Regions from separate parts of the Spirosoma aerolatum genome, predicted to be linked through region 1. Evidence: riboswitches for the same ligand, from Rfam matches in the RefSeq annotation. Region 1 holds a riboswitch; the other holds the start of a gene.
What was found. Region 1 has a riboswitch for cobalamin ahead of metE (5-methyltetrahydropteroyltriglutamate--homocysteine S-methyltransferase). Riboswitches for the same ligand answer to the same signal wherever they lie in the genome.
Positions count from the first base shown of each region.

Region 2: another riboswitch for cobalamin. It lies ahead of B5M13_RS30505 (TonB-dependent receptor plug domain-containing protein); the one in region 1 lies ahead of metE (5-methyltetrahydropteroyltriglutamate--homocysteine S-methyltransferase).

Region 1 covers NZ_CP020104.1:5,666,227-5,669,374, reverse strand. Annotated here, with positions in the region: gene metE (5-methyltetrahydropteroyltriglutamate--homocysteine S-methyltransferase) at 1-1,272, opposite strand, end outside; cobalamin riboswitch at 1,523-1,740, opposite strand; gene B5M13_RS23450 (amidohydrolase family protein) at 1,935-3,148, opposite strand, start outside.
Region 2 covers NZ_CP020104.1:7,304,141-7,307,288, forward strand. Annotated here, with positions in the region: gene B5M13_RS30505 (TonB-dependent receptor plug domain-containing protein) at 1-1,833, opposite strand, end outside; cobalamin riboswitch at 1,894-2,104, opposite strand; gene B5M13_RS30510 (M16 family metallopeptidase) at 2,210-3,148, opposite strand, start outside.

The sequences.
Region 1 (3,148 bases):
CTGACTATCGGCATCGGTCAGGTTCTGCACACGTGCCTGTACGGCAGGTCGATGAATCAGCGGTGAGTGCTGACGATTGATGATAGCCGCCCGGTTGGCTGCCCGTTTTTGCTGAGCGATCTGGTTTTCTGGTTCGTGCAATAACGTGGCCAAGGTAACGACTTCATCCAGCTTCTGTCGGGCAAAAGCCAGCCATTGCTTGATTTCAGCAGGTAAACTCTGGTCAGCCGTTTCGTTCTGCAAGTCACAGGGGACGTGCAGGAGCGAGCAGGAAGGCGCTAGTAAAATGCGATCTATTCCTAAAGCGTCCACAGCAGGCTGGATAAGCTGGAGCGATTGGTCCTGGTTATTGATCCAGATGTTGCGCCCGTCGACTACACCTAGGGAGAGAAGTGTGGAACGATGGGCCAATTCGGTCTGGAGGATGTCACTTAATTGCCCTGAGCAACGAACCAGATCAAGGTGGAGGGCGTCGATAGGCAATTGAGCTACCGTGGCCAGGTTGTCGCCATAGCATTCAAAATAAGACGCTAGCAGAAACTTAAGATCCGGGGTTGCCCGACGAAGCTGCGCATAGGCACTCGTAAAGGCATCTCGTTGCGCCTGCGTCAGGTCTAGCGCCAGACAGGGTTCATCGAGCTGAATCCAGTTGGCTCCCTGGGCCTGTAAGCGGGATAGAATTTGCTCGTAAATCGGCAGTAATCGGTCGAGCAGGTCTAGTTTCTGAAATCCAGCTTCTTTTTCTTTGCCTAATAATAGGTACGAAACGGGGCCGATCAGTACAGGTTTAGGTATTTGGCCCAACACCTTTCGGGCTTCATCAAACTCGTTGAAGAGTGTATCTGACAGCAACTGGAACGATTGTGTAGCTGTAAATTCGGGAACGATGTAATGATAATTGGTGTCGAACCATTTGGTCATCTCCATCGCCTTTATATCCAGTTCGTTTTGCTGATAACCACGGGCCATGGCAAAGTAGAGGGTCAGACGATCCGGGTCAGCGGAGGTTGTCTGCTGTAAGGGCTCGAACCGTTCGGGAATCGCTCCCAGCATCAGCGACATGTCCAGCATCTGATCATAATACGAGAAATCGTTGCAGGGAATGAGCGAGATACCGGCCTGCTGTTGGGTTTGCCAGTTGGCTTCCCGAATGGAGCGACCGACCTGCTGCAATTGCTGTGACGTAATTTTGCCAGCCCAGAATTGTTCACAGGCTCGTTTGAGTTCGCGGTGGTTACCGATCCGGGGGTAACCCAGGTTGTGCGTACGCATTTTGTTTTGTGTTTTAAGGTGTTAAAAAACGCCCGTTTCGGCGCAGGGCCGCCCGTGCGGTCCGATTTGAAACACCCACCCGCCAAAAAATAGCAGGAGTCACAGAGGGCATAACTTCCCCACACCCATACACCATAGCCCAGAACAAAATGTGCGCACATAATGCCCGAACTGTTCGTGTACAGAACAGCGGATAAAATCATGAAATCTGTAAATCAATGCGTGAACCAGGCCCCAGGTCGTGAGGGCATAGCCATTGAGAAGTCCGGCAAGTCTCCTGGCTTGTATCATTGGTACCGCCCTTCTCATCTGAAAAGACAATGGGCTTTGTTGGTACCAACTTGTTTCGTTGTCAGAAACGGATACTTACAGTAGCACGTCTGCTCGTGATTTTCACACGATTCCTTATTAATTCCAGTTAGAGCCAGGAAAGATGCCCTAACGGAAACCGATCTTCCGATTGACGGGTGTTACAAAGAACTCCCAAAAGTAGGGATAAAATTTTTATTCCTGGTTAAGTTTTACAAACCTGTCCTGGATTCGTCATCACGTTGCCGGGCACACGCTGCCTGAAATGAGGTGACGTTTCGTAAGTGCGTAATGCTAGAGAATACTAGTTGAGCTAATTGTAGGAATATATGGCCCACCCAGCCTTTGCCGGTTCAGGAGTCCTGATGGGGATAGGTCTTTTTGACAGCTGCCAGCATCTGATGTAATTCGGCAGCACTAAACCAGATACCTTTCAGCATGACCCCATTAATTTTTTTAGTGTTGGCTATGTCTTTTAACGGATTCCCTTCCAGCAGGACCAAATCTGCTTGCTTGTGAGGCTCAATCGTACCGACTTTCGATTGATTCTTCAGGAAAATGGCCGCATTGACCGTACAGGCTTTTAAAACCTCGTATTCAGGTAAGCCTGCACTGACCAATTCCTGGAGTTCTTCGTGGATGCTGAAACCAGCTAGCACATAGGAATTTAGGCAATCGGTTCCGGCAATAAATCGACCTCCATGTTTATGGATTAATTGGGCCATCTTTTTTTGTAAACTGTAATGGTCCCGGCTGTAATAATGAAGGCGCTGTTGCCAGAACGTTCGGGTGATCTTATCGACATAGCGTTCGTAATTGGTCGGAATACTGGGGTCGTTCGGATGCTTCTGCATGTTTTTGTAGACCAGTAGGGTAGGGCACATCCATTTTTTGGATTGACCAATCAATTCTAATCGTTTCACCAACGGCAGATGTGGCGAGATGGGACTCACATCGACATGCTCCAGCGAGTATTGACTAGAAGCCAGTACTTCGTTAAGGTCTACCTGAAAGGGAATGTGGCCCACTACCGGAATCTGTAGCGAATCGCCTACCCGTAAAATTTCCCGGTATAGCTCCTGGGGCAACGTGTGGTAAATTTTAATAAAATCATAACCGGCCTTAGTAAACTGAATAACCGCCTGACGGGCCTCCTGCCTGGTCCTGACAATCCGGCTAAACTTCCACACATTCGGACTTCCTTCCAGAATTGGGCTGGTCGTGTAAAGCGTTGGGCCCAGAAGTTGACGTCGATTGATTTTTTCGCGCAGGCTAAGGTGAAATGGGTACCCGGCCATATTCCGGACCGTCGTTACGCCATTGGCTACGAAGAGAAGCAGGTTGTTATCATCATTGATGTGTACGTGCAGGTCGTTCAGTCCTGGGATAAGAAACTTGCCGGTTCCGTCGATAAGCAATGGATGGACAGCCGTATCTATTGCGCTTAAGTCAGGAGTGAGCTGCTTAATTCGGCCATTTTCGACCAGTACATGGTAATTGGATAGAAGGGTATCCTTTGTCATCGGAATTACCGAAACATTACGGATCAGGTAGGTGCCTGCTTTTT
Region 2 (3,148 bases), 1.6 Mb from region 1:
CCGAACCGGCATAAACTGCCAGTTGATGGAATGTTCCAAAATTACGTTAACCAGCATCGTCCCTTTAAAAAACTGGCTATTATCGAACGTGGTATACCGACGCGAATTAGCCTGCATTTGCAGACTAAGGCGGCTCCGTCCCTGTTGCAGATGCGCATTCAGAGTACCCGAATGCAGGGGTACATACACCAATTGCTTGCCAATCACATCCTGCGAATAGGCATCATATGCCCGCTCCTGCGATGAGCGCGTAAACGCGTACCCCAGCCGTATTCCCGCTTTCCAGCTTGCCTGTGTATAGGTCAGGCCCGTAGTCAATTCAAGGCCGCGTGCAACGACCAGTTGTAGATTTTCGACATGATAGTTCGTCGCAGGATTCCAGTAAGTCCAGTTATCGACCCGGTTTCGATAAGCGCTCAACTCGGCAGTCAGGTTGAGGTGATCCGATAAAGCCCCTGCGGTTGTCAGTCCGGTTTCCAGATTCAAGCCGTTTTCGGGCAAGAGGTTTGGATTGCCTAAGTCCACCCAGTACCGTTCATTTAGCGTTGGCACACGATAGCTCCTGCTTACAGCTCCTTTGGCCGTCAGTGTAAAGCGTTTCTGCTGTACAAGCTGGTATTCGGCCCCCACTGATGGTGTAATGGGCGGATTGAAGCGTGTTACAAACGCCTGCCGAACATTGGCCGATAGCAGCCAGCGGGTGGTCTGAAAACGAAACAGAGCATATAGATCGGCCCGATCTTCCTCAATCAACTGGCCGCCATAACCATCTGTCCGGGTCCCGTAATGCGACCATTCGGCCCCGGTTCGAAGGGTTAATTGATAGCGTATCGTCGATTTTAGGGCAAATTCTCGTTCAATCCGGGTAATGAATCGGTCGGTCTGCGTATGGCTGGGCTCGTTTAGGTTGCCTTTTGCATAATCCAGTATATCGCGAATCCAGCCAACTCGAATGGTTGTTCGGTTGGCTTCGTACGTTGCCAGCAGTCGGGCCGATTGTGTGCGGGTGCGTTCACGGGCCAGGGTATCCTGTGGCGACTGGATCAAATCATTATCAGTGAACCACGCATTAATGGATAACTGCCGACCACTTCTATGCAGAAAAGCCAGGTCTTGAATAAGGCCCCGCTGCCCCGTTGTGGATGGTTCCAGAAAGTAGTGCTGGCGTTCAGTATATGGATACTCGTTATTAAGTTGAGACCGATAAACCAGCGACTTACCCGATAGTTTCCAGCTTGCCCCCAAAGGCAATGCATACTGTGCGCCAAGTTGCGTCTGGCTGTTCCGAAAGCTGGCGAGTTGCTGGCCGACTGTCAGACGAATACCCGGCTGCCAACTGGGCGTATTCCCCAGCAAAATACTCCCACCCACCGCGTCGGACCCAACGGCGCTGGACGACGAGCCATATTGTACAGCTAATCGGTCAAATCCTGCAACGGGCAGTGTCGAAAAATCCGTTTGCCCCAGATTGGGCTGATTGATATTGATGCCATTCCAGAGTACCGCCGTATGATTAGCCGATGTACCCCGAAACGATACCGTTGCCAATTGACCCGGTCCATAATTTTTGAACGCCAATGGTGTATTAAACGCCAACGCATCCGTAAGCGATGCAAACCGGAATTGAAGCAAGGTCGTGGAATCGATACGCTGGAGCTTCTGCCCAGCCAGGAACCGCTCAGGCGCAATAGCCCGTACGGTCACCGCCGACAGCGATACCGCATTCGATAATCGACTCGTTGTGACCGAATCGGATTGTGCAGCGGCTGGTTGCCCGGCTACAAAGCCGACAAACCACCCCAATACCCAGCAGCGAAGGGCTTGCGTTTTCAAAATAACTACATCAAGTGTGCAATATCAGCACGCGGCCAGGGCGTTTCCTCCGAACGCCAGAACAGCGGATGGTCGTCGGCAGGTCTCCTGGCTCGTCTCATCGATTCGAACCTTCCCGCGCTGATAATCAGCACAGTGGCCACGGAGTATGAATCGACTTTTTGAGAGACTTACAGTTGCGGGGACAGCGCTGGCATTTCACCAAACTTCCCTTTTAAGCCTTGAAAGTCGCCACGAAACGACATCAGGCACCGAAAACTCAGGGCAAAGGTAAGAGAATTTTGTAAAATGTAACGGGGGTGGTAACCCGCGCAGCACAGAGTAAGATAGAAATACCCGATGTATCTGTACTGCGCGGGTTACCACCCCCGTTACCTTAAAAACCGTCGGCTTTGATTTCTTTTTCGGTAACGGCTCCGTACTTTTTCACCTTATCGCGGATGATGTCGGCTTTGCCAACCAACACAAACTGAAGGTTAGTTTTTGGAAAATATTGATCGATAATCTGACGGGTTTTGGCCACGGTCAGTCCATCCACATTCTTCTGGAAGTTGTTAATAAACGATTCGTCGAAGCCCAGACTGAACATATCCGTCAGCAGATTGGCCAGCTCAGATGCCGATTCGTACCGGGGAGGAAAGTCAGCTTTGACGTAGTTTTTAGCGGACGAAAGCGTTTTTTCGTCAATCCCCGTCTTGTGTAGGCTATCCAGCACCATCAGAGCCATATCGATAGCCTGTGTAGTGGTACTTACCTTGGTAAAGGTCGAAATGGCAAAGGTGCCACTGTTCCGAAAGGTCGCAAATCGACTGCCAGCTCCATAGGTAAGCCCCGAATTAACCCGAAGGGCATCGTTGAGCCAGGAGGTAAACCGCCCACCCAGAATGGTATTCACCACCGTAACCGGAATAAAATCGGGGTTATTTTGGGTAACTCCTTTGCCGCCAATCAAAAATGTAGTTTCGCGGGCATCGTCCTTATTGACCAGCAACACCCGGCTTTTATCAAAAGCAACCGTCGGTTCAGTTAGCCTGGGTGATGTAGCCGCAGCCGTTTTCCAGCTACCGAACAAATCGGTGATACGCTTTTTCATAGCAGGCGTGTCGAAATCGCCCACCACAGCAATAGCCGCTCGGTCGGTGGTGTAGTTTTTCAGATAAAACTGCCGGGCATCGGTTGCTGAGATTACCGAAACTGCCGTTGGCGTTCCGGTAATCGGGTTCGCATACGGATGCCCTTCGTACACAAATCGGTTGAAATAGGAATTGATAACCCCGCGTGGACTTTCTTTCTGTTGCGTCAGTTGAAGCAGTTG